DNA from 3 places in the Ramlibacter sp. JJN2-2R genome. Region 2 is predicted to be linked to each of the others. Evidence: predicted binding sites of a transcription regulator. Region 2 holds the regulator's gene; each other region holds the start of a gene.

The links. Region 2 encodes FNR, which switches genes on or off when oxygen is low (the NO sensors DNR and NnrR bind a similar motif). Its sites were predicted from a motif close to TTGATNNNNATCAA; they were not measured.
Region 1: the regulator FNR is predicted to act here: its motif matches at 7,989-8,002, upstream of AC3ANR_RS05875 (cation-translocating P-type ATPase).
Region 3: the regulator FNR is predicted to act here: its motif matches at 2,007-2,020, upstream of AC3ANR_RS15290 (universal stress protein).

Annotation. Positions count from the first base shown of each region.
Region 1 is NZ_CM173226.1:1,196,692-1,206,817, reverse strand. It holds gene fabF (beta-ketoacyl-ACP synthase II) at 1-454, opposite strand, end outside; gene AC3ANR_RS05925 (TetR/AcrR family transcriptional regulator) at 473-1,129, shown strand; gene AC3ANR_RS05920 (hypothetical protein) at 1,150-1,296, shown strand; gene AC3ANR_RS05915 (DUF2917 domain-containing protein) at 1,493-1,771, shown strand; gene AC3ANR_RS05910 (glutathione S-transferase family protein) at 1,908-2,606, opposite strand; gene gstA (glutathione transferase GstA) at 2,609-3,223, opposite strand; gene AC3ANR_RS05900 (LysR family transcriptional regulator) at 3,295-4,185, shown strand; gene AC3ANR_RS05895 (PACE efflux transporter) at 4,538-4,933, shown strand; gene AC3ANR_RS05890 (serine hydrolase domain-containing protein) at 5,043-6,035, shown strand; gene AC3ANR_RS05885 (SagB/ThcOx family dehydrogenase) at 6,348-7,043, opposite strand; gene AC3ANR_RS05880 (hypothetical protein) at 7,187-7,645, shown strand; gene AC3ANR_RS05875 (cation-translocating P-type ATPase) at 8,173-10,126, shown strand, end outside.
Region 2 is NZ_CM173226.1:1,424,161-1,434,286, forward strand. It holds gene AC3ANR_RS06995 (ABC transporter ATP-binding protein) at 1-219, shown strand, start outside; gene AC3ANR_RS07000 (ABC transporter permease) at 221-1,429, shown strand; gene AC3ANR_RS07005 (response regulator) at 1,585-1,962, shown strand; gene fnr (fumarate/nitrate reduction transcriptional regulator Fnr) at 2,022-2,771, shown strand; gene AC3ANR_RS07015 (hemerythrin domain-containing protein) at 2,785-3,387, shown strand; gene AC3ANR_RS07020 (DUF3606 domain-containing protein) at 3,389-3,601, opposite strand; gene AC3ANR_RS07025 (Hpt domain-containing protein) at 3,753-4,100, shown strand; gene AC3ANR_RS07030 (PP2C family protein-serine/threonine phosphatase) at 4,106-5,290, shown strand; gene AC3ANR_RS07035 (glycoside hydrolase family 16 protein) at 5,357-6,229, shown strand; gene AC3ANR_RS07040 (hypothetical protein) at 6,229-7,149, shown strand; gene AC3ANR_RS07045 (STAS domain-containing protein) at 7,207-7,548, shown strand; gene AC3ANR_RS07050 (ATP-binding protein) at 7,559-7,990, shown strand; gene AC3ANR_RS07055 (glycosyltransferase) at 8,002-9,831, shown strand; gene AC3ANR_RS07060 (DUF3131 domain-containing protein) at 9,866-10,126, shown strand, end outside.
Region 3 is NZ_CM173226.1:3,159,044-3,169,169, forward strand. It holds gene AC3ANR_RS15280 (sulfite exporter TauE/SafE family protein) at 1-75, opposite strand, end outside; gene hemN (oxygen-independent coproporphyrinogen III oxidase) at 92-1,471, opposite strand; gene AC3ANR_RS15290 (universal stress protein) at 1,509-1,949, opposite strand; gene AC3ANR_RS15295 (TraR/DksA family transcriptional regulator) at 2,114-2,482, shown strand; gene AC3ANR_RS15300 (GNAT family N-acetyltransferase) at 2,633-2,926, shown strand; gene AC3ANR_RS15305 (response regulator) at 2,991-3,650, shown strand; gene AC3ANR_RS15310 (ATP-binding protein) at 3,647-4,933, shown strand; gene AC3ANR_RS15315 (GIY-YIG nuclease family protein) at 5,406-5,690, opposite strand; gene AC3ANR_RS15320 (DegQ family serine endoprotease) at 6,065-7,534, shown strand; gene AC3ANR_RS15325 (hybrid sensor histidine kinase/response regulator) at 7,679-9,184, opposite strand; gene AC3ANR_RS15330 (arylmalonate decarboxylase) at 9,332-10,063, opposite strand; gene AC3ANR_RS15335 (Bug family tripartite tricarboxylate transporter substrate binding protein) at 10,060-10,126, opposite strand, start outside.

The DNA of each region.
Region 1 (10,126 bases), 230 kb from region 2:
GGCCTCGACTGTCGGTCGTTCGCACGGCTTCTGACAAGGAGCTGAAGCCGCCGACTCCTGAAGCGACGATGGTGGCTGTGTTGCATGCTTCCGCTTCGGTCCCGGGCTTCCAGCGGCTGTGCTCCGCTGCCTGGCGGGCCGCCTCCAGCGCCAGGACGATGAATCGGTCCATGCGCCGCACGTCCTTCGCATCCGCCACCCTGCCGGGATCGAATCCGCCTTGCGGGTCGGAGGCTTGCTCCGGCACCACGCCGGCGATTTTGGCAGGCAGATCGCCACACAGTTCGTCCGGCAGGCTGCGCACGCCGGAGCGGCCTTCGAGCAGGCGCTGCCACGCGAGCTCCGCACCGCAGCCTAGCGGAGATACCAGGCCCATGCCGGTCACGACGACGCGGGGCGCCGCCCCTCGGCTCGTGGAGGGATTGGCTTCTCGATCGGGGACGTGGGTTCTCATCGACGGACGGCTTTATTGATGATGTTCATCATCATAACCAAGGTACCATTCGCCCAGATCGGAGGCAACGCAATGCGGGTGAGCAAGGAACGGGTGGCGCAGCACCGCCAGGCATTGATCGAAGCGGCAGGCCGCCTGCTGCGTGAGAAGGGGTTGGGAGGCGCGGGCGTGGCGGAGATCTGCCAAGCGGCGGGTCTGACCCATGGCGCCTTCTACCGGCACTTTGCGTCCAAGGAGGCGCTGGTGCTCGAGGCTTGTGCGCAGGCTTTCGACTGGACGCCGCTGGACCTTCAGGGCACGCGATCACGCGGCTCTGGCACGAAAGCGATCGTGGCGAACTACTTGTCCGTCGAACACCGGGATGGCGCCGAGTTGGGCTGTCCGGTCGCTGCACTCGCGGTGGACGCAGCGCGCGCGGGCGGGGAAATCGCCGAAGCCTTCGCCGAAGGAATCGAGGCCTATCTTTCCAGCTTCACGCAAGCCGTGCGCAGCGAAGGCTGCACCGCGGGCACAAAACCATCTGACGCGGAGACGCAAGCACTCCACATGCTCGCGACAATGCTGGGTGGCCTGATCATCGCGCGGGCGACGGCGCAAGCCCGCCCGCAGTTGTCTCGCAAGGTGATGCGCAGCTTGCGAGAGCGGCTCGCCGGGGCTGCAGCAACGTCGCATTGAGTCGCGCGAGGTCTGTTTGGATGCTTGACGCGGCTGGCGGCGTCGCCGCAAGCACCTACTCGTCCTGGCTGCTGCAGGCCGAAGCGGCGCCGCACCGCGACGTCGCCAAGGTCGCCGACTGGTTCCGTGCCGAGGCCGGCCAGCCGCCCACCCGCCGGGACTCGTGACATTCGGCGGCTGCATGCGGCGGCGCCTGCAAGTCGCGTGACGTGAGAGCGAGGCCCGCCAAGAATGGGCTGCATCTCCCTCCTGCGTGCCGCCCATGACCTCGTCACTCCTCGCTCCGTTGACCGCACCCTTCGCCGTCCTGCGTGCCCGGGCGCGCCGCGTGGCCTGGCCTACCGGCTGCACCTGCAGACAGGCGTGCCGCAACGCGCCCAGCGGCGCCGGCTGGCTGAACTGCCCCACGCACTCACCCTGGCGCACGGCGAAGTCAGCGCGGCCTCGCTGCAGGTGCTGGCCGACCTGCGCATCGCCTGCACGGCGGGCACGGTGTGGCTCACGCGCGAGGGTGATCCGCGCGACTACGTGCTCGACGCCGGCGACCAGCATTCGGCGCGGCGTGGCGATGCGCTCGTGCTGGTCGGGATGCCGTCTGGCGGCCTGCTGATCTCGTCGTCTTCGCCCGAGGAGCTGCCATGACCCCGACTCTCCCCCGCGCCCTTGCGCCGGACATGCTCGCCACCTTTCTGGCTGCTTGCCTGGTCGCACTGCGGTCATCCGGCGTGCGCAGCGCCGCGTGAGCCGCCGCGAAGTGCCACGATGGGAATGCGAAACCTCAGGCTGCGCTGGAGGGCAGGCGACGAGCGCGCTGGAACGTGGCAATCCGACGCGACAGCTCGCTGTCGCGGCCCTGCAGGAAGGCGAGCAGCCGCTCGGGGTAGTCGGCCACCGCGGCAGCCCGCACCGAGGGCCGTGCTGCCAGCGCGCGGCGCCAGTCACGGACGCGCGGTGTGGCTTCGAACACATCGGCCTCTCCCACGGCCTCGAACGTGTCGAAGTAGCGGAACACCGGTGCGAACACTGCGTCCACGATGCTGAAGGCGTCCCCGGCGAAATAGGACCCTTCGTCCGAGATCGCCTGCTCCACCTGGGCGAAGCGCGCGCGCAGCAGCCCTCGTTTCGCTTCCAGCGCCGTTGCGTCGCGGGCGGAATAGAAGCCTGCGATGGCATCGAGCACGCTGGAGCCGACCTCCATCCAGCCGCGATGGCGCGCGCGCTCCAGCGGGTTGGAAGGATGCAGACGCGGCGGGACCACGTCGTCCAGGTACTCGCAGATCACCGCCGACTCGAAGAGCGGCTCGCCGTCCACCAGCAGCACCGGCGTCTTGCCCAGGGGGGACACGGCGGCGAACCAGTCCGGCCTGGCGGCCAGATCCACCCAGCGGCGCGAAAAGGGCACGCCCTTCTCCGCCAGCACGATGGCCGCACGCTGCACGTAGGGGCACAGGTGGTGGCTGACCAGGGTGAGTTCCATGGTCACTCCTTCAGCAGCCCCTCGGCGCGCAGTGCGGCGCGGACCTGGGGACGCGCCCGCGCCCGCTCGACCCAGGCAGCGACGTTGGGCCATGCGGACAGGCCCATGCCGACCATCGGAGCCCAGTTCACGATGGTGAAGCCGTAGGCATCGGCGACGGTGAACGACGGGCCCACCAGCCATTCGCGCCCGGCGAGTCGCGATTCCAGGTCGCCAATGCGGACCTTGAGCTTGTCCTTGACGGCATTGCGCGTGGAGTCCGCCGTCTCCTTGTGGAACAGCCACGGGCTGAAGCCCTTGTGCAGCTCACTGGAGACGAAAGTGAGCCACTGCAGCACCTCGAACCGGTCCCGGCTGCCGGTGGGCGGCATCAATCCGCTGCCCGGCGCCAGGTCGCCGACGTACTGCAGCAGAGCGGCCACTTCCGTGTGGCGGCTGCCGTCGTCCAGTTCCAGCATCGGCACGTAGCCGCGGGGATTGAGAGCGCGGTAGTCGGCTCCGTCGGCGGTGCGGCCGGCGACGGTGTCCACCTGCACCAAGTCCACGGGCAAGCCAGCTTCACGCAAGGCGATGTGCACGGCCAGCGAGCAGTAGCCTGGGGAGAGATAGAGCTTCATGGCAGTTCCTTTTTTCAGTGATCGGGGACCGGCACTGTAGGATTGCATCCGCGCAAGCGAAATAGGCGATCATGAAATCCACGATTGCACGAACGCAATACCACCTCACGGCCTCGGACCTCGAAGTGGTGCTGGCCCTGGTGCGCGGCGGCACGCTCGCCGAAGCGGCACAGCGCTGCGGCAGCAATGCATCGACTGTGTTCCGCGCGCTGCAGCGCCTGGAGCAGCGCCTCGGGCATCGCCTGTTCGAACGCACCCGCCAGGGCTACCACCCGACCGACACCGCCGCCGAGGTGGCTCGCCACGCCGAACGCATCGAGGCGGAGCTGGAGGCGGCGCGTGCCGCGGCCTCGGGTGGCAGCCCCCAGGCCTCGGGCAAGGTCCGGCTCACCACCACCGATTCCGTGCTGCGCGGGCTGGTGCTGCCATGCTTGCCGGCGCTGGCGCGCGAACACCCGTTGCTGCAGCTGGAGCTGCGCGCGAGCAACGAGCGCCTGAGCCTGAGCAAACGCGACGCCGACCTCGCCTTACGCGCCACGCCCAAGCCACCCGAGCACCTTGTCGGCCGTTGCCTCGGCACCATCCGCTTCGCCGTCTGCGGTCTGCGCGTCCGCGGCACAAGGTCGCCAGCCTTCGAGCAGGCGGACTGGATCGGGCCGGACGAAGCAATGCCGGAGCACCCTTCCGTGCGCTGGCGGCGCAGGCACCTGCCGAAGGTCGCGCCGCGCCACCTCGTCGAGGGCATCGTCGGCGTCGTGGATGCGATCAAGGCCGGCCTGGGGGTGGGCATCGTGCCGCTGTTCATGCTGGACGTGGAGCCGCAACTCAAGGTGCTCTCAGACCCGCTGGAGGGCTGCGAATCCTCGCTCTGGCTGCTGGCGCATCCTGAATCGCGCCACCTGCGGCGCATCGCCGCCGTCTACCAGCACCTGGGTGAGGCGATCCGCCTGCCCGAGGGCTGAACGCAGCAGGCCCCCTGGACGAGATCGGGACGATGTTCGCGCCCGACGGGCGCGCCGCCATCGACCGCCGGATGCTTTCGAGGAAAGCGGACGACATCGACCGCTCGATCTCCATGAGCAAGGGCCTGCGCCGTGCTCCTGGCCGCAAGCGGACGTCTGCCCAAAGCTGCGCATCACGCCGCTGCTAGCGGCGCGGCCTCTACAATCACGCAAGCGCTCCGCACACGACGAGCGGACGCGAGGAGGAACGGCCTCCCCCGCCGTGGGAAAGAAGGTCCGGGACGGCCCGGCGCACGCTCCTCCCCTCATGTCATCGACAAGCCGCCGTGTCCTCCAAGCCATCCTGTACGAGGTGATCGCCATCATCGTCGTGGGGCCCGCGCTGAGCCTTGCCTTCTCCAAGTCGCAAACATCCACCTTCGGCCTGGCTGTCGTCCTGTCCACGATCGCGCTCACGTGGAACTACGTCTTCAACTGGATCTTCGAGCGCTGGGAGTCGCGCCAGGCCGTCCGCGGCCGCTCCTTCGCGAGGCGGCTGGCGCACGGCTTGGGGTTCGAGGGGGGCCTCACGGTGATCCTGACGCCGGTCATGTCGATCTGGCTGGAGATTTCATGGAAGGCGGCGTTCGCCGCCAATCTCGGGCTGCTCGTGTTCTTCTTCGTCTACGCCATTGCCTTCACGTGGGCGTTCGACCGCGTCTTTGGTCTGCCCGCATCGGCTGCAGACGCTTCCGATGCTGATCGCTAGGTAGGAACTCGCAGACGCGGGAACGCATGTCCGCTGCGCGTCGAAAGCAGTCGTGCATCCCTCGGGAGTGCAGTTGACCCGCCCCGGGCGATATGGCGAAATCCGCGCGATGCTCGAGAAACTCCCGCAACTTGTGGCAGCTACTTCCGCCGTGGGCGCCAGCGTCGCCTTCGTGCAAGGCGATTGCATCGAAGTGGCGGTCGCGGGGACGCGGGACGCCGTGACAGGCCTGCCCGTCACCTCCGACACTGTGTTCGACGTGGCGTCCTTGACGAAGCCGCTCGTTGCTTTCGCCGCGCTGCAACTCGCGGACGAGGGTGTCCTGGACCTTCACCAGCCGCTCGCCGAATTCACGCGCTTGCTGGTGCCCGACGATCCGAGAGCGGCCAGGATCACCGCCTACCATCTCCTCTCGCATACGTGCGGCCTGCAGAACGTCCGCGGCAAGGAGCCGCTGCGCATGTTCTTTGAGCCCGGGGCGTGGTTCAGTTATTCGAGCGTAGGCTTCATGTACCTGCAACTCGCCGTCGAAGCGAAGACTGGTGAACCGCTCGAAGACACGATTCGGCGCCTCGTGTTCGGCCCGCTCGGCATGGCATCGTCCAGCCTTGAATGGCGGGATGCATTCACCGGGAACGAGGCAGCCCCGCATGACGCAGGCGTCCGCCTGGCGCCTCATCGGCCCGCAGCAGCCAACGCCTCGTACTCGCTCAAGACAACTGCCTCGGACTACGCCGCGTTTGCGCGCGCGGTGCTCCGCGGTGACCGTCTGCGCCGCACTACGTGGCAACAGTGGTTTGCGCCAGCCGTCATGGTCCCCTCGAGGGAGATCGAGCGCTTGCATGCGCCGCCCGAGATGACGGAACCAGACATCGGCTGGGCACTAGGCTGGGGCGTGGAGCCCGCCGCCGATACATTCTTTCAGTGGGGCAAGATGGCAGGAATGAGGTCGTTCGTCATGGGGAACCGCCCGCGTGGCACGGCGTTGGTCGTCCTGACGAACAGCAACACCGGACTGCGTCTCGCGACCGAACTCGTCGCAGGCATGCTGCCCGGCTCGCATCCAGCGATGCGCTGGCTGCGCGAAGGTGTCACCGAATAGCGGGCTTGGGAGCGCATTTCCGCTTCCGGCCAGAAGTGGACATTTCGCAAGTGAACTGCATCGGCCGGGACGGACGTCCCAGGCTCCATCGACCGCGCGAAGGGTAGGAGCGTCGGCGATCACGAGCCGAAGGCTATCTGGTCGCCAGCCAGGAGCACAGCGCCGAGATCCGGGGCGATATCGCCAACTACACCGACATCGTGCCGGTGGTGCAGTTGAGCGAGGTCGTCGTCGAGCAGTCGGATCGTTGAACGCACCGGACGGGTCTGACGACACCCGGGCGCCTGGTATTGGCCGGGAGCGCGACGGGCGCTATCGGCGCCCAACCGCCATGAGCACCACCGGATCGGTCCCGGCCGGCAGTCGCAGCACGCGGGCGACCGCTGCCTCGTCGAGTGCACCGATCACGACCGAGCCCAGGCCGAGCGCCACCGCGGCCAAGGCCAGGTTCTGGGCAGCGGCGCCGGCCTCGAATGCCACATAGCGCCCGCTGCGCGGGCCGTATTTGGCGGCCGTGCGGGCGGCGACAGCGGTGATCGCCACGACCAGTGGCGCTTCGGCCACCGCGCGCTGCCCCGCCGTGGCCTCGACCAGCGGCCCCCGCTCAGCGCCAAGCTGCACGGGTTCCAGCGCGTGCGCCGCCGGGATGTAGTGGTGCGCGCCCGCTGCCAAGCCGTCCATTGGCGACGTCTGGATGTAGAGCTCCAGCGGGTAGAGCGCCCCTGCCGAGGGTGCGGTCCTGAGCCCGGTTCGTCCACTCAGGCCCTGTGCCGCCCACAGCAGGCTCGAGATCTGCGCCAGTGAGGGCGCGCCGGGCGCGTAGCTGCGCACAGAGCGTCGCCGCGCGAGCGCATCCTGCACCGGCAAAGCGGGCATGGACGGCGGCGGCAAGCGCGTCCAGGCCCGCGGGAGCGCTGGCTGCGGCGTGAGCAAGCCGGCCAAACCGGCGGCGGCGGTGCCGACTGCGGCGCGCCGGCCGGGGGAGTAACTCGACCGGATCCCGGCCATGGCTGTGCCCTCCTGTGGCGCAGCATGGGCCCGCGCAGGCAGGCGCGCTTGCGCGAGATCAATGCGGAGGGCGGCCGCATGAATATCTGTGTGTTGTCTGCCCCATAGCTCGCCTATAGTGGCCATTCCGAAGCGGGATCGAAATGCACCAGTTCACGCGCATCTTCGCGGTCGGCTATGTCGCCATCGTCGTGTTGTTCGCGCTCTGCGCGCTTTCGCTGATCGCGTTTGGCGCGGTGGAACTCTGGAACGCCGTGCATCCGGGCACGTCGCTGCCCCTGACGAAGCGCTTCGATGCCATCCTCGAGTGCGTCGCGATGCTGACCATCGCCATGGCTAGCCTGGAGCTTGCCGACACCATCCTGGAGGAAGAATTCGGCCGCGAGACACGATTGAGCCATGGCGCCAGGATGGGCCGGGTGCTCTCGCGTTTCCTGCTGGTCGTCGTCATCTCGCTCGCCATCGAGTCGCTGGTGGCAACTTTCAAGTTCGTGCACGACGACCCGGCGCACCTGCTCGGAACCGCATCCATCGCCCTGGCCGCCGCGGCACTGCTCGGCGCATGGGCGCTGTTCGGAAGGTTCAGGCCATCCTCGCAGTAGCACATCGGCGCCGCGCGCAAGTCTGCCTTTTCAGCGCACGGAAGACGACACTGGCTCGAGCCTGCTGACCAGGCACGACTGGTGATCGCGGGGGGTGCGGGTCGGCGTGTGCCGCCCCCGCGTCACGTGCAGCACGACGGCCCCCATGGATGTAGTGCATCTCGTTCATGAGGCGCGACGCTCTGCAAGCGCTCCGCGCTTCCATCAAGAAGACCAAGAAGGGCCGTGAACCGTGCCGCTGCAGCAAAACTGCCTGCCGCAACCGGCGGGCGTGCTCGCCGAGCGGTGAGCCGTCGCCCCTTCTTTCGCCGAGCGGTGAGCCGTCGCCCCTTCTTCTTTCAGCTTGAGGCCAGTCAAAGCGGCGGCAGTCGTTGCTGGTCACAATCGACCGGCTCGGCGAGCATCCTTCTCAGCAGCAACAAGGAGGCGTTCATGGCCAGCATGAAGAGCCATCGGCGTCGGCGCCGCGATCCCGGGGTGCCGATGAGCCTTGCGACGGATCGACGGGCGAACCGACGCGTCGCCCCATGACCGCGCCCAGTCTCGACACGGGCACGCCGATGGCCTCCGCGCGGGCCTGGCATCGGCTCGATGCCTCCCTGGCCGCGGCGGGCCAAGCCATGGATCCAGCGGCAGGGTTGCCGGATGACGAGGCCGCCGCGCGGCTGGCGCGCCATGGCGAGAACCGGCTGGCCGACAAGCAGCCCCGGTCGAAGTGGGCGTTGTTTGTCGACCAGTTCCGCAGCCTGCTGATCCTGGTGCTGCTCGGCGCGGCTGCGCTCGCGGGCGCTATCGGAGACGTGAAGGACGTGGTGGTCCTCCTGGTCGTGGTCCTGTTCAATGCCTTGCTCGGTTTCTGGCAGGAGCATCGGGCGGAGGCCACGCTGGCGGCGCTGAAGAAGATGCTCTCGCCGGTCGCACGCGTTCGCCGCGGCGGAGTCGTCCAGCAAGTGCCGGCTGCGCAAGTGGTGCCGGGCGACCTGGTGCTGCTGGAAGCGGGAGACCGCGTGCCGGCGGACGGGCGGCTGCTCGCCAGCCATAACGTCGAGATCGACGAGGCCGCATTGACGGGTGAGTCCCACTCGGTGGCCAAGGATGCCGATCGCAGCGTGCCGGCGGAGGCGCCGCTCGCCGAGCGCGTGAACATGGCCTACATGAACACGGTTGTGACCCGCGGCCGCGCCGAGCTGCTGGTTACCGCGACCGGCATGGCAACGGAGATGGGCCGGATCTCCAGGATGCTGGTCCAAGCCGAAGCCGGCCCGACGCCATTGCAGGTTCAGCTCGACGTGCTCGGGCGCCGGTTGGCGCTGATCGCTGGGCTGGTCATCCTCCTGATACTCGCCCTCGGCTGGGCGCGCGACGAGCCGCTGGTGCAGGTCGTGCTGACCTCGGTTGCGCTGGCGGTCGCCGCGATCCCCGAAGGGCTCCCCGCCGTCGTGACCGTCACGCTGGCAATCGGTATGCACCGCATGGCCCAGCATCGCGCCATCGTCAAGAAGCTGGCCGCCGTGGAAACGCTGGGCTGCACGACAGTCATCTGCTCGGACAAGACCGGCACGCTGACGATGAACCAGATGACCGCGCGTGTGGTGGCCTGCCACGGGGGACGCTTCGCGGTGACCGGCGAGGGCTATGGAGCCTCTGGAGCGATCGCAGAGGTCAGCCCGGGGTCGCTGCCCGTGCTCGAGCGCCTGCTGCACGCCGCCGTGATGGCCAACGACAGCCGCATCCATGAGGGCCGTCTGGTTGGCGACCCGACCGAAGGCGCACTGCTGGCCCTGGCGGCGAAGGGCGGCGTTTCCGCCGATCGGGTGGCGCAGGAGCACCCCCGCATCGCCGAGATCCCGTTCGATTCGGCCCACAAGTTCCAGGCCACCTTCCACCGTGACGGCGAACATGTGCGCGTGTGCGTCAAGGGGGCCCCCGATGTGCTGCTCGCGCGCGCCACGCGCCATCTGGCCGACAACGGCGATCTGCCGATTGACGCCGCTGCCCGGTCTCACTGGGCGGCAGAAAACGACGATCTGGCGCGCCAGGCGATGCGCGTGATCGCCGTGGGCGGCAAGGACATCCCCGCGCGAGACTTCGATGCCGCGGGTGACCTGATGGCGCACATGGAAGGCCTGACGCTGTATGGCCTGGTCGGGATCATCGATCCGCCGCGGCCGGAGGCGCGCGCGGCCATTGCGCTGTGCCGCCGCGCCGGCATCGCGGTGAAGATGATCACTGGCGACCACCGCGCCACTGCGGCGGCGATAGCGCGCGATCTCGGGCTTGAAGGCGAGGCGATGGACGGGCGCGACCTGGATGCCTTGGCACCGGATGCACTTGCCGCGCGCATCACGCAAACGGCGGTGTTCGCGCGCGTCGCGCCCGAGCACAAGGTCAGCATCGTGAATGCGCTGAAAGACGCGGGGCAGGTCGTGGCCATGACGGGCGACGGCGTCAACGACGCGCCAGCCTTGAAGACGGCGGACA
Region 2 (10,126 bases):
GCCGACGAGCCCACCGGCAACCTGGACAGCCAGCGCGGCGCCGAGATCATGGAGCTGCTGCGCGGGCTGAACACCGGGCGCGGCATCACCATCATCATGGTCACGCACGAGGCCGAGATGGCCGCGTACGCGCAGCGCGTGGTGCGGTTCGTCGACGGGCACATCGCCAGCGACGAGCGCACGCCCCGCAAGGCCGCCGGCGCGGCGGAGGCGGCCTGAGATGTGGTGGAACACCTTCCTGCTGTCGCTGCGCGAGATCCGGCGCAACCTGATGCGCTCGTTCCTCACGGTGCTGGGCATCGTGATCGGCGTGGCGGCCGTGATCACGATGGTGACGCTGGGCAACGGCGCCACGCTCTCGGTGTCCAACCAGATCTCCAGCCTGGGCAGCAACCTGCTGATGGTCCGCCCCGGCCAGCGGCTCGGCCCCGGCAGCGACCAGGCCGGCGCCGCGCCGTTCAAGGAGGCGGACGCCCAGGCCCTTGCCACCCAGGTGGGCGGCATCCGCGCCGTGGCCCCCTCGCAGGGCAGCGGCGTCACCGCCGTCTACGCCGGGCGCAACTGGTCCACCTCGGTCACCGGCTCCACGCTCGACTACTTCGAGACCAACAACCGCAAGGTCGCCGCGGGGCGGCTGTTCACCGAGCCGGAGGTGCGCAGCGGCGCGGCCGTGTGCCTGATCGGCGAGACGGTGCGCCGGCAGCTGTTCGGCGGCACCGACCCGCTGGGCCAGCAGCTGCGCGTCAAGCAGTTCTCCTGCCAGGTGATCGGCGTGCTGGCCGCCAAGGGGCAGGCCGGCATGGGCCAGGACCAGGACGACCTGGTGGTGCTGCCGCTGCACACGGTGCAGCGGCGCCTGACCGGCAACCAGAACGTGGGCACGCTGCTGGTATCGGTGCGCGACGGCGCCGACGCCGACCAGGTCAAGCAGGCCATCCGGCAGCTGCTGCGCGAGCGCCGCAAGCTGAGCGACGCGGACGAGGACAACTTCAACATCCTTGACACGCGCCAGATCGCCGAGACGCTGTCGGGCACGACCAAGGTGATGACCATGCTGCTGGGGGCCGTGGCCGCCGTCAGCCTGCTGGTGGGCGGCATCGGCATCATGAACATCATGCTGGTGAGCGTGACCGAGCGCACGCGCGAGATCGGCGTGCGGCTGGCCATCGGCGCGCTGGAGCGCGAGGTGCTGCTGCAGTTCCTGATCGAGGCGGTGGTGCTGTCGTCGGTGGGCGGGGTGCTCGGCATCGCGCTGGCGATCGGCGCGTCCGTGCTGCTGGCCCGGCTGATGCACGTGCCGCTGGTGTTCGATCCCTCGATCGTGCTGCTGGCCTTTGCCTTCTCGGCCGCGATCGGGGTCGTGTTCGGCTACTTCCCCGCCCGTCGCGCCGCCCGCATGGATCCCATCGAGGCCCTGCGCCACGAGTGACGGGGCCTCCCCGAGGCACGTGCGGCCTAGGAATCGTCCTAGGCCGCCTCGGCGGTCCGCCCGGCCGTTTTCCGGAGCACTCCGAGCCGCGGTTCGGAGCCCGCCGATGTCGGACGGCGGCGACGCCGGGCAAAGTCCATCCCATGCCCAGCGCCATGCATCACGTGAGAGTGTTCCTCGCCGACGACTCCGCCGCCATCCGCGAGCGGGTCGCCCAGCTGCTGTCGGTGCGCGAGATGGACATCGTCGGCCAGGCCGAGACGCCGCAGGGATCCATCGACGGCATCCTGGCCGCCCGGCCGGACGTCGTCGTCCTGGACGTGCAGCTCGAGGGCGGCACCGGCCTGCAGGTCCTGCGCGCGGTGCGCCAGGCCGAGCCCGGCATCGCCTTCGTCGTCTTCTCCAACAACTCGGCGCCCGCCTACCGCAAGCGGTACCTGGGCGAGGGCGCCGACCGTTTCCTCGACAAGAGCAGCGAGTTCGACCAGCTCGCCGCCGCCGTGGCCGACGTCTCGGCCCGTCCCGTGCACTGATTTCCCAAGGACCAACAATGAACAACACCGCGACCCTCGAAGCAGCCCGCCCCGCGCCGATGAAGTTCATCCCCGTGCGCGACACCCGCGCCCCGGCGCCGACGACGCTGACCACGCTGTGCTCGAGCTGCCACCTGAAGGACCTGTGCCTCCCGTGCGGCCTCACGGGCAACGAGGTGGAGCGGCTGGACGGCCTGATGTTCGGCCGCCGCAAGGTCAAGGCCGGACAGACGCTGTACCGCGAGGGCGAGGGGTTCCACAACATCTATGCGGTGCGCAGCGGCACGTTCAAGTCCAGCCTGACGCTGGCCGACGGCCGCGAGCAGGTCAGCGGGTTCCACATGGCCGGCGAGCTGATGGGCCTGGACGGCCTGGCGCAGGGCCGCCACGCCAGCAGCGCCACGGCGCTCGAGGACGCCGAGATCTGCTCGATCCCGTATTCGCAGCTGGCCGAGCTGTCGGTGGGCAGCACCAACCTGCAGATGGTCATGGGCCGCCTGATGAGCCGCGAGATCGTGCGCGAGCACAGCCTGATGGTCCTGCTGGGCAGCATGAACGCCGAGGAGCGCCTGGCCGCGTTCCTGATCAACATCTCGCAGCGCATGAAGGCGCGCGGCTACTCGCCCAGCGAGTTCCACCTGCGCATGACGCGCGCCGAGATCGGCAGCTACCTGGGCATGAAGCTCGAGACCGTCAGCCGCACCTTCTCGGCCTTCCAGCAGCAGCGCCTGCTGGAAGTGGACAAGCGCCACATCCGCATCCTCGACCTGCCGGGGCTGACCCGCGCGCTCGAAACGCGCGTGCACTGAAAGCGAGGCCAGGATGACCACCCACTCCGCCCTGCAGGTCCTGCGCGACGAACACGGTGCCGTGGCCGCGGTGCTGCGGTCGCTGGGCATGATGCTCGATCGGGGCCCGGGCGACGCGCCCGGCCGCTTCTTCGACGTGATGCGCGCGATGCTGTTCTACATCGACGAATTCCCCGAGCGGCTGCACCACCCGAGCGAGTCGAACCTGCTGTTCCCCAAGATCGCCCGCGCCCGGCCCGACCTGATGCCGGTGATCCAGAAGCTCGAGGCCGACCACATGCAGGGGGAAGGGCGGGTGCGCGAGCTGCAGCACCTGCTGCTCGGCTGGGAGCTGCTCGGCGAGCCGCGGCGCGCGGCCTTCGCCGCGGCGCTGGGCGCCTACGTGGAGTTCTACCTGGGCCACATGCGCGCCGAGGAGACGCTGCTGCTGCCCGCCGCGCAGGCATCGCTGGGGCCGCAGGACTGGGCCGAACTGGACGCCGAGTTCGCGGCCGGGCGCGACCCGCTCACCACCGACGTGCGCGATCCGAGCTACGACCGGCTGTTCACGCGCATCGTGCTGAGCGCGCCGGCGCCCGTGGGCGTGGGCCCCGCGCTGGAGCGCCAGGCGGCCTGATTCAGCGGCCGGACGGCCGCTCGCTGCGCGACTGGCGCCTGCTTTCCAGGTGCGCGCGCACGCTGTCGGCCCGGTCCCCGACGGCGGCGACGGCTTCCTTGACCTGCTTCTCGCTGGTGTTGAAGTGCCGGGCCCACGCGCAGACCGCGTAGTCCCAGGTCACGTCGATGCGTTCGTCCTTGCGGCCGCTCGATGTCCCGTTGCTGCCCGACATGGCTGGCTCTCCAGGTGATGGTGTGGGTGGATGGGTGGCTGGCACGGATGCTAGGCAGGCTCGGCCGCCGGGGCTGTAGGACGAGGTTGATCGCCGCTGCGATCCCCCGCCGTGCCCGGCCGGGCGCAGGCCGCGTGGTACCTTCGCCGCCATGAGCCCCGCGCCGTCCGCCGCCCCGCTCTCGTTCGAGGAACGCTACGCCGCCCTGCGCCGCGACTGGCGGGCGCAGCTGCCGGCGCGGCTGGCCGACGTGCAGGCCCGCCTGGCCGCCTGCCGCGCCGCGCCCGCCGACGGAGCGGCGCTGGAGGAACTGCATCGCGCGGTGCACACGCTGGCCGGATCGGCCGGCACGTTCGGGCTGGACGCGCTGGGCGAGCGCGCCCGCGCGATGGAGCAGGAACTGGAGCAAGCGATGGAGCGGCCCGCCCGCACCGCCTCGGACTTCGAGGGCGCCGGGCTCGCGCTGCGCGCGCTGCTCGCCGCGGCACCGCAGGACTGAAGGCGGTGGCGCAGGCGATCCGGGCCCTCCTCGTCGACGACGACCCGCTGCTGCTGGGTCTGCTGGCCGCTTTCCTCGAGTCGCGCGGCTACGAGGTGGCGCAGGCCGCCGACGGCGCCGAGGCGCTGGAGCAGCTGGCGCAGGGGGGCTTCAACCTGGTGGTCACCGACCGCCACATGCCCCGCATGGACGGCCTCGCGCTGTGCCGCGCCATCCGCGCGCGGCCCGGCGAGCACTACGTCTACTGCATCATGCTCACCGCCTCCGCCGACCACCAGGCACTGCAGGTGGCGATGGAGGCCGGGGTCGACGACTTCCTGGCCAAGCCGCTGCGGCCGGCGGAACTCGGCGCCCGGCTGCACGCCGCCGAACGGGTGCTGGCGCTGGAGGCCGGGCTGGCGGCGCGCAACGACGAGCTCAGCCGCGCCTACGGCCAGTTGAGCCGCGACCTCGAACTGGCCCGCACGCTGCAGCGCTCGCAGCTGCCGCCGGCGCAGGCGTTCGGCCGCCTGCATTGCGAGGGCTGGTTCGAGGCGTCCAGCTACGTCGGCGGCGACCTGTACGACTATTTCCCGCTCGGCGAGCGCCTGCTCGCCTTCTACCTGGCCGACGTGTCCGGCCACGGGGTGGCGGCGGCGATGGCAGGCGTGGCCGCCCAGCACCAGCTGCGCTCGGCGTCGCAGCAGGTGGCGCGGTCGATCCGGCCCGACGCGCCGCTGGGCGAGGCCGCGGTGGCGATCCTGCGGCGCTTCAACGACCATTTCCTGCGCACCAACGTGAGCGACCTGTACCTCACGCTGGCCTTCGGCCTGGTCGATCGCGTCGCCGGCATGGCCGCGCTGGTGCAGGCCGGTCATCCGCCGGCGCTGCACGCCGCGCCGGGCGCGCGCGAGTTCACCGCGTTCGGCGAAGGCAGCGTGCCGGTCGGCATCCTGCCCGACCCGGGCTGGGAGGCGTGCACCGTGCCGCTGGCGCCGGGCAGCCGGCTCGTGCTGTATTCCGACGGCGTGCCGGACTGCCGGCGCGCGGACGGGGCGGCGTTCGGCGAGCAGCGGCTGCACGAGCTGCTGGCGGCGCATCGCTCGACCGCGGCGGCGGACTCCTGCCGCGCGCTGGCCGAGGCCCTGCATGGCTGGCGGTCCGGCGCCTTCGACGACGACGTCACGCTGCTGGTGGTGGAGGCGGGTTGAGGCATGCGGGCAGGGCGATGGCTGCAGGCCGGCGCGGTGGCGATGCTGTTCGCCCACGGTGCGGCCATGGCTGACTGGCAGCTCGCGCACGACGAGCGCTTCGCCGCCGGGCGCGGTCCGGACGCGGCGTGGTGGCGGCTGGAGAGCGGCTTCGTGCGCAACCGCGAGGACCAGTACTACACCGAGCGCAACCTGTCGGTCGAGGGCGGCGCGCTGCGGCTGCAGGCGCGGCGCGAGGAGGTGCCCAACGCGCAGTGGCGCGCCGGCAGCCGCGACTGGCGGCTGTCTCGCCGCACCGCGCAGTACACGTCCGCCTCGCTGGTGGCGCGCCAGCCCATGCAGTACGGCCGCATCGAGGTGGTCGCGCGCACCCCTTCCGGGGCGGGCGCCTGGCCGGCGATCTGGCTGGTGCACGAAGGCGAGGGCGTGTATGGCGAGATCGACATCTTCGAGGCCGTCGGCAAGCATCCCGACACCGTGTTCGCCGGCGTGCACTGGGGGCGCGAGCCGCGCACGCGGCGGCACCGCAACGACAGCCGCGTCGTGCCGGGCTTCGAGGGCAGCTGGCACACGCACACGCTGGAATGGACGCCCACCGCCGTGCGCGTGCTGCTCGATGGCCAGCCCTGGTTCAGTTTCGATCCCGACGAGGCGCGGCTGGCCGGCGGCGTCGATCCGCTGCGCCAGCCGATGACGCTGCGCATCAACCTGGCCCTGGGCGGCTCCTGGGGCGGCCCGATCGACGAGGCGCGGCTGCCGGCCTCGTTCGACATCGCCTCGGTGCGGATCTGGCGCTGGCTGCCGGGCGGCAACGACGCGGTGGAGCCGGTGCCGACGCCTGCCGCTGCCGCGGGCGGCGCCGATGCGGCCCGTGCCGACGCGCCGCCGACGACGCCGGCGCCGCAGCCCGCCAGGGCACCGATGCGGTGGGGCCGCTGATGCGCCGGTGGCTCGCCGCTTCGTCCCTGCTCGCGCCGGCGCTCGCGCTGGCGCAGGCCGCCGCCGCCCCGCCCGTGCAGCAGCGCGGCGGCACGTTCATCGAACCGCCGGCGCAGGTCGATCCGGCGTACACGCCGGCCGGGCCCAACCAGCCGGCCGAGGCGCGCGCGCCGGACGCATCGTTCACCCTGCGCCTGACGCTCGACCTGCCGCTGCGCGGCGCCGCCGCGGCGGGCGCCGCCACGCAGGGCACCCGCCCGGGGTCGCCGACCGTGCAGGCGCTGCTGCGCTGGCGGCCCTGGCAGGACGGCTGGTTCGTGCAGGGCACGGCGTTCGGCTACCTCGACGCCGCCCGGCAGCGCTCCTGGGACCCGGACTTCACCTACGCCCTCGGCTACGACGACGGGCAGGCCGGCCACTGGGCGGTCTTCTATGCCAACTACACCGGCACCCGCTGGCGCCCCGACGCGCGGCGCGGCGAGCAGCGCTGGAACGCCGACCAGGGCCAGTGGACCGCCAGCTACCGCATCGAGCTGCCGCCGGCCTGGCGGCCTTGGCTGCTGGCCGGCGACGGCGATGCCGCGCTGTGCCATGCCGACGCCAACCTGGTGCCGCGCTTCACCCGCGTCGAGGGCGGCCTGGGCAGCGGCAAGGTGTCGCTGGCGCTGGGCTGCCGCTACACGCGGCCGGAGGGCTGGTTCGCGCACGCCGCCGCCTTCGCCTGGCCGGACCGCTCGCGCCAGCAGCCCTGGGACCCGGACTACGTCTATGGCTTCGGCTGGACCGACCCCGGGCCCACCGGCCTGACGCTCCAGTACGCCAACTACTCGGGCAACCGCTGGCCGGGCCGCGCGCGCGGCGCGGGCGAAGGCCGGTTTCGCAGCGGCAGCGTCTCGGTCAGCTGGGGAACGGCATGGTGACGGTCCCGGATCGCCTAGGATGGCGGCGCTGAGCGGCACCGGCCGCCAGGAGACACCATGCCCTTGATCGAAGTCCACCGCGACGGCGCCGTGCCGGTCGTCGCTCCCCGCGTCCGGCGGCTCGACGCCGCCGTCGCCCCCACCTTCAAGCAGGAGGTCGTCCAGCTGGTCGACAGCGGCGAGCGCCGGCTGGTGCTGGACCTGAGCGGCGTGGATTTCCTCGACTCCAGCGGCCTGGGCGCCCTGGTCTCCATCCTCAAGGCCCTGGGCAGCCAGGGCGCGATGGCGGTGTGCGGCGCCCGCGGCGGGGTGCTGAGCCTGTTCAGGCTCACGCGGATGGACAAGGTGTTCACCATCGACGCCGACCGCGCCGCGGCGCTCGCCCGCCTGGGCGCCTGACACGCCGCCGATGCGCGAACTCGAATTCGTCGCTCCCGCCCGCCTCGACGCGGTGGCCGATGCCACGCAGCGCGTGCGGCAGGCGCTGCCCGACTGGCTGGACGAGGGCGAGCGCGACGCGATCGAGCTGGCGCTGGCCGAGGCGCTGACCAACATCGCCGAGCATGGGTACGCGCCGGACGCGGCCGACCCCCGCGTGCGCCTGCGCATGCTGGAGCGCCCGGGCGCGCTGGAGGTCGACCTCTGGGACCGCGGCCGGCCCATCCCGCCGGGCCGCCTGGAGGAAGCCGACGCCGCCACCACTTTCCAGTTCGATCCCACGGACCTGGCCGGCCTGCCCGAGGGCGGCATGGGCCTGGCCCTCATCAAGTCCGCCTTCCACGAGGTGCGCTACGGCAGCCGCGACGGCGTGAACCGCCTGCACCTGGTGCGGCGGCTGTGACGAAAGATCCCTTGCCTTCCTTCTACTTCGACCGCTTCGAGGACCGCCGTCCGCCCGCGCCGCTGCCGGCCTCGCCCGCGCGCGAGCTGCTGTGGCAGTTCCTCGTGATCATCGCCCTGGTGCTGGGCGCCAACTACATCCGCTGGCGCTGGACCTCGTCGCTCAACCCGGAGGCGCTGTGGTTCGCGATCCCGCTGGCGGTGGCCGAGACGCTGGCCTACATCGGCCTGGTGCTGTTCACGTTCAACCTCTGGCGCACGCGCGACGTGCCGCAGCAGCCGCCCCCGCGCACCGTGGGCGAGTGCACCGCCGACAGCGGCGAGTGGGCACGGCGGCCGGTCGCCGTGGACGTCTTCATCACCACCTACAACGAGGACGAGGAACTGGTGCGGCTGTCGATCCGCGACGCCAGGCGGCTGCAGTACCCGCACCCGGTCGACCTGCGCGTGCACGTGCTCGACGACGGCCGCCGCGCCTCCATGCGGCAGGTGGCCGAGGAGGAGGGCGTCCGCTACATCACCCGCGGCAACAATGTCGGCTTCAAGGCGGGCAACCTGCGCAACGCGATGGAGCTCACCAGCGGCGACTTCATCGTGATCTGTGATGCCGACACGCGGCTGTTCCCGACCTTCCTCGCCCACACGCTGGGCTACTTCCGCGACCCCGACGTGGCGTGGGTGCAGACGCCGCAGTGGTTCTACGACCTCCCCGAGGGCACGCCGCTGCCGCAGTGGCTGGGCCGCCGCCTCGGCGGCGCCGGCCGCGCGCTCGGGCGCGGGATCGAGCGGCTCGTGGGACGCGTGCACCTGGGGCGCGATCCGTTCGTCAACGACCCGCAGATGTTCTATGACGTGATCCTGCGCCGGCGCAACTGGTGCCACGCGGCGTTCTGCTGCGGCGCCGGCTCGGTGCACCGGCGCGAGGCGGTGATGCAGGCGGCGCTGCGCAGCTTCGCGCTCAGCGTCGACCGCGAGGTCAGCCGCTTCGAGCGCGACGTGCCGGACGAGGAACTGCGGCGCGACCTGGGCACCGCGATGCGCACGCAGGCGGCGCTGGAGCAGGAGCTGACGCCCTACAAGTTCCATGTGTCCGAGGACATCTACACCTCGATCGTGCTGCACAACGACCCCGACCGGCGCTGGAAGTCGGTGCTGCACCCGCAGGTGGAGTCCAGGATGCTGTCGCCGCAGGACCTGCTGACCTGGATGATCCAGCGCTTCAAGTACGCCGGCGGCACGCTGGACATCGCGCTGCGCGACAACCCGCTGCTGCAAGGCGGCATGCGGATGCCCCAGCGGCTGATGTACCTGACCACCTTCTGGTCCTACCTCGGCTGCCTGTGGAACATCGTCTTCCTGGCCGCGCCGATCCTCTATCTGTTCACCGGCATCGCGCCGCTGGCCTCGTACTCGGCGGCCTTCTACCTGCATGCCCTGCCGTTCATCCTGCTGACCGAGCTGGCCTTCATGGTGGGCACGTGGGGCGTCAACAGCTGGGACGGCAAGGCCTCCTACCTGTCGTTCTTCCCCGTCAACTTCCGCGCGCTGTGGACGGTGCTGCGCGGCGAGAAGATCAAGTTCCACGTCACGCCCAAGGAGCGGCAGGAGGGCAACTTCCTGCACCTGGTGTACCCGCAGCTGGCGGTCATCGTGCTCACGCTGGCGGGCCTGGGTTACGCCGCGTGGCGCGTCTTCGGCCAGGGCGCGCAGGGCGAGCTGCCCAACCTCGTCGTCAACGTGGCGTGGGGGCTGAACAACGTGTTCGCGATGCTGCCGCTGGTGCGCGCGGCGCTGTGGAAGCCGCCCGAGGAGTCCGGCGCCCCGCAGGCGCAGCCGGCGTGAGCACGGAACAACGACAACGAAGTACGACAGGCACATGCAAGACAGCAACTGGGTCAAGGCGCGCAGCTCCATCGTGTGGATCGCCGCCATCGTCATCGCCTTCGGCGCGGTCTGGTGGATCGAGCGCGAGACCGGCAGGGAACTGATCGACAAGTCGCGGCCGGCCGCCGCGGCGCGCACCCCGCTCGCGCCCAGCGCGGACCTGCCGGCGCTGCCGGGACCGCGGGCGCTGACGGCGCAGGAGCAGCAGTGGGCGCGCACCGCCTGGTCGTACTTCGAGCGCAACACCGAGGCG
Region 3 (10,126 bases), 1.7 Mb from region 2:
GCCGCACATCGCGGCGCAATGCGGCGCGCCGGCGATGCCCATGAGCAGCGCGGTGCCGGCGAGCGTGGCGGTGATCACGCGGGCCCCGCCGTCACAGGATGCGCGAGAAGCGCGCCCGGTTGCGATCGGCCTGCAGGTAGCGGTCGAACACCATCGCCACTGCGCGCACGAAGAACCAGCCCTCGGCCGTCACCTCGATGGCCTGGTCGGTGATGGTCACCAGGCCCTGGTCGGCCAGCGCCTGCATCTGCTCCAGCTCCTGCTTGAAGTAGCTGCGGAAGTCCAGCAGCCAGGCGACCTCGATGGTCTCGAACTGCACCAGCCCCTGGCACATCAGCGCCATGATCACCGCGCGCCGCACCAGGTCGTCGCGCGTGAGCGCCAGCCCGCGCACGATCGGCAGCCGGCCCTGGTCGATCAGGTCGCAGTACTCCTCGATCGACTTGGCGTTCTGGCTGTAGGTGGCGCCCACGCGGCCGATGGCCGAGACGCCCAGCGCGATCAGGTCGCAGTCGGGCTGCGTGCTGTAGCCCTGGAAATTGCGGTGCAGGCGGCCCTGCCGCTTGGCCACGGCCAGGGCGTCGGTCGGCAGCGCGAAGTGGTCCATGCCGATGTAGGTGTAGCCGGCATCCAGGAACACACCCAGCGCCTGCGACAGCATCGTCACCTTGGCGCCGGCCATCGGCAGGTCTGCGCTCAGGATGCGGCGCTGCGGCTTGAAGCGCTCGGGCAGGTGGGCGTAGCCGTACAGGGCGATGCGGTCGGGCCGCAGTTGCGCCACCTGCTCCAGCGTGCGCGCGAACGACTGCGGCGTCTGCTTGGGCAGGCCGTAGATCAGGTCCACGTTCACCGATTCGAAGCCGATGCGGCGCGCGTCCTCCACCAGCGCGAACACCTGCTCGGCGGGCTGCACGCGGTGCACGGCCTTCTGCACGATCGGGTCGAAGTCCTGCACGCCGAACGACAGCCGGTTGAAGCCCATGGCGGCCAGCGCCTCGAGCCGGCCGGTGTCCACGGTGCGCGGGTCGACCTCGATGGAGTACTCGCCGCCCGGCGCGAGCTCGAAGGCGCGGCGCAGCATCGCCATCAGGTGGTGCAGTTCGGCGTCGGACAGGAAGGTGGGCGAGCCGCCGCCCAGGTGCAGCTGCGACACCGTGGGGCGCGTGCCCAGGTGCGCGACGTGCAGGTCGATCTCGCGCTGCAGGTACTCCAGGTACACCTGCGCCCGGTTGTGGTGCTTGGTGATGATCTTGTTGCAGGCGCAGTAGTAGCACAGCGACTCGCAGAACGGGATGTGCACGTACAGCGACAGCGGCTGCGGCACCGTGGCCTCGCGCCGCTGCGCCAGGGCGTTGGCGTAGTCGGCGGCGGTGAAGGCCTCGACGAAGCGGTCGGCCGTCGGGTACGAGGTGTACCGCGGGCCGGGCACGTCGTAGCGGCGCAGCAGGTCTTCGGAAACGGGAATGGTCATCTCGGCCTCGCTCAGGACAACAACGACGAGGTCGAGATCAACGCGCCACCAGCACGGGCACGGTGGCCTGGGCCACCACCTTGGCGGCCACGCTGCCCAGGAGCATCCGCGGCAGCCCGCTGCGGCCGTGCGAGCCGACGACGATCAGGTCGGCCCCCACCTCGCGCGCGCTGTCGACAATGCCGGCGGCGGCGGCCACGTCCTCGACGCGCCGCAGGTCCACCTGCACCCGGGGACCCTGGTCGCACAGCGCCAGCACGCGCGCGTGCGCCTGGGCCGCGTGTTCCTGCGCGGCGCCCATGTAGGCCTGGAAGCCCATGGGGTTGGCCTCGCCGATGCCCAGGTACGGATAGGGATCGACGACGTACAGCACCGTGATCCGCGCGCCCTGCTCGCGCGCCATCGCCACGGCCAGGCGGGCGGCGCCCTCGGAAGCCTCGGAACCGTCGGTGGCCAGGAGGATGTGCTTGAACACCATGATGCGTCTCTCTCGTTGTCGGTGCGCCAATGGTGGGGCCGGGGGACCGCCGGGGGGTTGACGTGGGTCAACCGGCGGCGGCGGCGCGCCGGCAGCTTGAGCCAGATCAAGCGATCCGGGCGCGCGGCTTTCCACAATGGCCGGGCTGATCCCAAGGACCTGCCATGACCCCGACCCACGACCCCGTCCGCATCCGGCAGCTCCTCGCGCGCCGCGAGGCCGAACTGCACGAGCTCCTGCGCGAGCACACCCTGGAAGCCGCCGTCGTGGGCGACGACCGCTCGGTGGCCGACTTCAAGGACATGGCCGTGGCCGAGACGCAGGCGACGGTGGACGAGGCCCAGGCCGCGGCCGCCCTGGCGGAACTGCACCAACTGCACGCCGCGCGTGGCCGCCTGGAGGACGGCACGTACGGGCTGTGCATCGAGTGCGGCGAGGAGATCGACCCGCGCCGCCTGGCCGCCCTGCCCGCGACGGCGTACTGCCAGGCCTGCCAGGGGTTGCGCGAGCAGCGGGCCGCGCGCCGCGGCTGACCGCTCCCGCGGGCTTGGTCGTGCCGGCCGCGAACCGGCACCGGGCGCCGCCCGCCACGGAACCTGGCACCGGCGGCTCCTGCCTCCGTACGGCCCCATCGCGCGCCGCGTTCCTACACGCCGCCTCTTGCGTCCCCGTACCATGGCCGGATGAGCGACACGACCGCCCCGCAGATCCGCCGCAACGCCGAGCGCGCGTGCTACGAAATCGAGGTCGACGGCCAGACCGCCGGCCGCATCGAATACTGCGAGCGTGGCAGCACGCTCGACCTGGTGCACACCGAGGTCGGCCCCCAGTTCGAAGGCCGCGGGCTGGCCGGGCAGCTGGCGAAGTTCGCCCTCGACGACGCGCGCCGGTGCGGCAACAAGGTGGTCGCCACCTGCTCGTACGTCGCCTCGTACCTGCGGCGCCACCCGGAGTACGCCGACCTCGTCGCCGGCTGAGCCGGCAGTACCGGGCGAACGCTTAAGCGCGGCTTAAGCGCACCCGCCGCACAATGGCGGCGCGATGCGCATCCTGCTGGTCGAAGACGACACCATGATCGGCGAAGCCGTGCTCGACGCCCTGCGCGCCGAGCACTACGCCGTGGACTGGGTGCGCGACGGCGCCATGGCCGACACGGCGCTGGCCACCGGCAGCTACGACCTCGTGCTGCTGGACCTGGGCCTGCCGCGGCGCGACGGCCTGGACGTGCTGCGCGCCCTGCGAGCGCGCCGGTCCGCCGTGCCCGTGCTCGTCGCCACCGCGCGCGATGCCGTCGGCGACCGCATCGCCGGCCTGGACGCCGGCGCCGACGACTACGTGGTCAAGCCCTACGACACGCACGAGTTGCTGGCGCGCATCCGCGCCCTCCTGCGCCGCAGCGCCGGCCGCGGCGAGCCGGTCTACAGCCACAAGGGCGTGACGCTGGACCCTGCCACGCGCGAGGCCACGGTCAACGGCGAGCCGGTGCGGCTGTCGGCGCGCGAGTGGGCGGTGCTCGAACCGCTGATCGCCCGACCGGGCGTGGTGCTCTCGCGGGCGCAGCTGGAGGAAAAGCTGTACGGCTGGAAGGACGAGGTGAGCAGCAATGCCGTGGAGGTCTACGTCCACGGGCTGCGCAAGAAGCTCGGCGCCGAGCTGATCCAGACCGTGCGCGGCCTGGGCTACGTGGTGCCGCGCGAATGAGCCCCGCCGCCGCCCCGCCTTCGCTGCGGCGCCAGCTGCTCTGGCTGGTGCTGGCGGCCATCGCGCTCGTGTCCGTGCTGCAGGCGGGCACCGCGTACCGATCGGCACTCACCGAGGCCGACGCGCTGTTCGACGAGCACCTGCGCGAGCTGGCCCGCTCGGTGCACCACGGCGCCGCGCCGCAGGCGCTGGACCTGCAGGTGCAGATCTGGGGGCCCGACGGCGTGCAGATCTTCCGCTCCACCGGCGCCGCCCTGCCCTCGCAGGCGCTGCTCGGCTTCTCGGACGTGCTGGTCGAGGGCACCCACTACCGCGTCTACGCGCTGCAGACGCCCGAGCACACGATCCAGGTCGCGCAGGACCGCGACGCACGCCTGGCCCGCGCCCGCGGCCTGGCGCTGCGCGCGATGCTGCCGGTGGCGCTGCTGGCGCCGCTGCTGATGGCGGCGGTGTGGTGGCTGATCACGCGCTCGCTGGAACCGGTCGAGCGGATGCGGCGGCAGGTCGCGGCGCGGCCGGCGGACGACCTGTCGGCGCTGCCCGAGTCGGGCCTGCCGGAGGAGGTATTGCCGCTCGTGCGCGAGCTCAATCTGCTGTTCGGGCGGGTGCGGCTGGCCTTCGACGCCCAGCGGCACTTCGTCGCCGACGCCGCGCACGAGCTGCGCTCGCCGCTGGCGGCGCTGAAGCTGCAGGCGCAGGCGCTGCGGCGCGGCGGCGCCGACGACGCCCAGCGCGAGGCGGCGCTGCAGCGGCTCGAATCGGGCATCGAGCGCAGCATCCGGCTGGTGAGCCAGATGCTGGTGCTGGCGCGCGCCGAGGGCGACCCGGCCGGCGCGCCCGGCCCCGTCGAACTGCAGCAGCTCGCGCGCGAGGCCGTCGCCGAAGTCCTGCCCGCGGCGCGCGAGCGGGGCATCGACGTCGGGCTGGAGACCGAGCGCGAGGCGCAGGTGCAGGGCCAGGCCGAGGCGCTGCGCATCCTGCTGCGCAACTTGCTGGAGAACGCCGTCAAGTACACGCCCGCAGGCGGCCGCGTCGACATCTCGATCGACCGTGCCGGCGGCGCCGTGCAGCTGGCCGTGGAGGACAGCGGGCCGGGCATCGCGCCGGCGGACCGGGAGCGCGTGTTCGACCGCTTCTACCGCGCCGCCGAGTCCGGCGCCCCCGGCAGCGGCCTCGGCCTGGCCATCGTCCGCACGATCGCGGCGCGGCACGGCGCGACGGTGACGCTCGGCCGGTCGCAGCGCCTGGGGGGACTGCGGGTGGACGTGCGGTTCGGGGCGTAGGGCGCCCGGGGAGCGGCGGTCACGCCGGGATCGGGCCGAGGCGCGCTGTCTGGAATGGTGGCGGATCGGCATCAGCGGCTCGGGCCGCGGTCCGGACTGGATGGCGGGTCGAGCCCGCCATGACAGGTGATGTGGCTTGACCCAAGGTGCGATGGCGGGCCGAGCCCGCCATGACAGGCGTTCGGGCTTGACCCACCGCGCAACGGCGAACCGAGCCCGCGGCCCGCCCACCCACTCCTGTCATGCCGGGCTCGACCCGGCATCCAGCAGCTGAGCCGAATCGGCATCCGCGGCCCGGATGGCGGTCGAGACTGGATGGCGGGTCAAGCCCGCCAAGACAGGCCTGCGGGCCTGACCCACCGTGCGATGGCGGGTCGGGCTTGACCCAACAGGCAACGGCGAGCCGAGCCCGCGGCCCGCCCACCCACCCCTGTCATGCCGGGCTTGACCCGGCATCCAGCGACGAGGCCCGTCAGAGCAACTGTTCGTACAGGTCCAGCCACTGTGGGTTCTGCCGTTCGATCAGCGCCAGCTTCCATGCCCGCTTCCAGTTCTTGAGCTGCTTCTCGCGTTCGATCGCCCCGGTGATCGAGGGCGTGGCTTCGAACCAGACCAGCAGGTGGGTCCCATACCGCTTGCTGAAGCCGTCGACGAGCGACTCCCTGTGCTGGTGGACGCGGCGGATCAGGTCGCTCGTGACGCCGACATACAGCGTCCCGTTGCGCCGGCTGGCCATGATGTAGACGAAGCAGTCCATGCGACATCCTCCAATGCCGCTGGGACGGTGGCATCCTGCGACGAGCGGGTGTCCGGCGTCCGGGCTGGATTGCGGGCGGTCCGGCAATCACGGACCTTCGTCCGGGTCATGCCGGCTCGAACCCAGCTCGCAGGATGGCCGACCGGACTGGATTGCGGGTCAAGCCCGCAATGACAAGCCTTCACCCCCGTCATGCCGGGCTAGACCCGGCATCCAGCAGCGCCGTCATGCCGGGCTCGACCCGGCATCCAGCAGCAAGCGGCGGATCGACCCGCGCCAGACCGCCCGGCGCGCCGGACCCCTTAAGCCTCGCCTAAGCCCCCGGGCGCACATTGCATGGCATCGCATCCCGCATTCCATCGGAGGAACCGACCATGCAACGCATCACCGCCAAGGCCGCACCGCTCGTGCTGGCGATGGCCGCCGCCGGATTCGGCGGCGCCGTGGGCAACGAGCTGCTGCTGCACCGCGCCCACGCCCAATCCACGCCCGTTGCCGCCGCTGCGGCCGCGCCTGCGCCCGTGGCGCCGGTGCCGGCGGCCAGCACGCTGCCGGACTTCGCGCGCATCACCGAGCGCTTCGGCCCCGCCGTGGTCAACATCAGCGTCAACGGCATGCGCAAGACGTCCGCCCTCGAGGTCGACCCGCAGGAGATGGCCGATCCGTTCGAGTTCTTCCGCCGCTTCCAGCAGGGCCAGGGCGGGCGCCCGCGCGAAGTGCCGGTGCGCGGGCTCGGCTCGGGCTTCATCGTCAGCCCGGACGGCCTGATCCTCACCAACGCGCATGTGGTCAAGGACGCCAGCGAGGTCACCGTGAAGCTGACCGACCGGCGCGAGTTCCGCGCCAAGGTGCTGGGCAGCGACGCCAAGACCGACGTCGCGGTGCTCAAGATCGATGCGCGCAACCTGCCCGTGGTGCAGCTGGGCGACCCGAAGGCGCTGCGCTCGGGCGAGTGGGTGGCCGCCATCGGCTCACCGTTCGGTTTCGAGAACACGGTCACCGCCGGCGTCGTGAGCGCCAAGGGCCGCAGCCTGCCCGACGAGAGCGGCGTGCCCTTCATCCAGACCGACGTGGCGGTCAATCCCGGCAACTCGGGCGGCCCGCTATTCAACGCGCGCGGCGAGGTGGTGGGCATCAACTCGCAGATCTACAGCCAGTCGGGCGGCTACCAGGGCGTGTCGTTCGCGATCCCGATCGACGTGGCCACGCGGGTGCAGCAGCAGGTCGTCTCGACCGGCAAGGTGCAGCACGCTCGGCTGGGCGTGTCGGTGCAGGAGGTGAACCAGGCGATGGCCGACGCGTTCAAGCTCGACAAGCCCGAGGGCGCGCTGGTGGCCAGCGTGCAGAAGGGCAGCCCGGCGGACAAGGCGGGCCTGCAGCCCGGCGACGTGATCCGCGCGGTGGACGGCCAGCCGGTGGTCGCCTCGGGCGACCTGCCAGCGGCGATCGGGCTGTCCAAGCCCGGCGACAAGGTGCAGCTGAAGGTGCTGCGCCAGGGCCGCGCGCTCGACGTCACGGCATCGCTGGCGTCGAGCGACGAGAAGGTCGCCGCAGCCGGCAGCAAGGACGAGGCGGCGCCGCAGGGCCGGCTGGGCCTGGCGCTGCGGCCGCTGGACCGGGATGAACAGCGCCAGGTCGGCGCGGCCGGCCTGGCGGTGGAGGACGTCACCGGCGCCGCGGCGCGGGCCGGCGTGCAGCCCGGCGACGTGCTGCTGGCCGTGAACGGCACGCCGGCCAGGAACGTCGAGCAGGTGCGCTCGGTGGTGGCCAAGTCCGACAAGTCGGTGGCCCTGCTGATCCAGCGCGGCGACGACAAGATCTTCGTGCCGGTGCGCCTCGGGTGAGCGGCAGGCGCGGCCGCGGATGCACCCGCTGCTGGATGCCGGGTCGAGCCGGCATGACAAAAGTGGGTGGGGGGCCGTGTCGCGGCAGGCCAAGCCCGAAGCCTGTCATGGCGGGCTTGACCCGCCATCCAGCTCGCACGCGGCCTACAGCGCGTCGCGCGCCGCCAGCGCCAGCAGGCGGGCCACGTGGTCCGGGTCCACGGGCTTGACCAGGTGGTGGTCGAAGCCGGCATCGGCGGCGCGGCGCAGGTCTTCCTTGCGGCACCAGCCGGTGGTGGCGATCAGCACGGCGTCGGGCAGCAGCTCGCGGATGCGGCGCGCGGCTTCGTAGCCGTCCACGCGCGGCATGCCGATGTCCAGCAGCACCACGCGCGGATGGAAGGCCTCGGCCAGTTCCACCGCTTCCTGGCCGTCGCCGGCGACGCGCACGTCGTGCCCGAGCATCTGCAGCACCACCGCCAGCGTCTGCGCCGCATCGTGGTTGTCGTCGGCCAGCAGCACCCGCACGGTGCCGGACCCGCTGGGCCGCGCCTCGGGCCGCGGGGTGGGCATCACCTCCTGCTGCAGCAGGGGCAGGCGCACGACGAGTTCGGTGCCCCGGCCCACGCCTTCGGAGAACGCCTCCACCGAGCCGCCGTGCATGTCCACCAGCCCGCGCACCACCGCCAGCCCGATGCCCAGGCCGCCCTGGGCGCGCTCGCGGGCCGGCACGGCCTGCGCGTACAGGCGGAACAGGTTGGGCAGCGTCGCGGGATCGATGCCGATGCCGTTGTCGCGCACGCGCACGACGGCATGGCCCTCGTGCGCCTCGGTCGTGAGCGTCACCTCGCCGCCGCGATCGGTGTACTTGGCCGCGTTGTTCAGCAGGTTGGCGAACACCTGCGCCAGCCGCGGCATGTCGCCTTCGACCAGCAGCGGGCGCGCGGCGAGCGCCACCACGAAGCGGTGGCCATGCGCGTCCAGCAGCGGCCGGCTGGTCTCGATGGCGCGCTCGATCACCTGGTGCAGGTCGAAGTGGTCGCGGCGCACCTCCAGCTTGCCGCGCGCGATGCGCGTGAGGTCCAGCAGGTCGTCCAGCAGCCGCGCCATCTGGTCGACCTGCCGCTCGATGATGTCGTGCGCCCACGCCGCGCGGCTGTCGTCGGGCTCGCACGCCTTGAGCACGTGGACCGCGTTGCGGATCGGCGCGAGCGGGTTGCGCAGCTCGTGCGCGAGCACGCCCATGAACTCGTCCTTGCGCCGGTCGGCGATGCGCAGGGCCTGCTCGGCGTTCTTGCGTTCCTGGATGTCGATGCAGGTGCCGACCCAGCCGCGCACCTGCAGGTCGTGGTCGACGTCGGGCACCGCGCGCAACTCGAAATGGCGCCACGACTGGCTGGGCGCATGCCACATCCGAGCCTCGGCCACATACAGGCTGCGGTCTTCCCGCGCCTGCGACAGGCCGCGCCACAGCGCGTCCAGGTCATCCGGGTGGATGGCGCGCTGCCAGCCCAGCCCGCGGTGGACCTCCCACGGCTGGCCGGTGTAGGCCGACCAGGTGGGCTGCGGCTGGGCGAAATGGCCCTCGGCATCGGTGACCCACACCACGTGCCACTGCCCACGCGTGCGCGTGTCGTACCGCGATTGCGAGCCCGTCTCGGCGACGTCCATGCTGCCTCCGCTGACAGTGGATGAATGCTGTGCCAGACCAATATAGGTGGCTCGGCCGCACCGCAGCAAGATACTTTCGGGCTATCTGCATGAGATTTGCGGATTTGTCACACCTGAGCTGCGCGGGCCCGGGCGTGACGGGCGCGCTCAGTTGGGGCGGCGGTTCGGGTCGAACAGGCGTCCGAAGCCCGCCGACGTGGGGTCGCAACCGCCCACGCGCGCGATGTCCCAGAAGCCGGCGGGGGAGCTGGCGGTCACCGGCAGGCCCAGCGTGTCCTCCAGTTGGCGGATGGCGTCGAGCGTGAGCAGGCCGCCGCAGGAGATGAAGATGCCTTGCGCGGACCGGTCCTGCTCGTAGACCTGGCGGGACAGGTCGACCAGCGCCTGGGTGGGCACCTGGCCCACCGCCTCGACACCGGTGATCGACATGCCGCGGATGGCGGTCACCGTGAAGCCGGCACCCGAGAGATAGTCGACCAGCCGGTCGTTGAGCTCGTCGATGTACGAGGTGGCGACGGCCACGCGCTGGATGCCCAGTTCGCGCAGTGCCGCGACGATGGCATGGCTCATGGTGGTGCACGGCAGCCCGGTGGCCTCGGCCATCGCCGCGCGCAGCGACTCGGTGAACGCCGCGCCGCGATAGAAGCTGATCGACGTGCCCATCAGCGAGACGGCCTGCGCGCCAGCGTCGCGCAGCTCGCGCGCGCGGTCGAGCACGGTGTCCACCACCGGATCGAAGCCGCCCGGCGACACCGAGCCGATGCCGAGCCCGCGCGCGATGAAGCGGATGCGCTCGCCGTAGAGCATGGGGCCGTCCTGCGGCACCTGGCCATGGCCGGGCGGGACGATGAGGCCGAGGCAGGGGACGGGGCGGCTCATTCGACGCTGACCTTCTGCTGCTTGATGATGCGCGCCCAGTCGGCCGACTCGCGCGCCATCTCG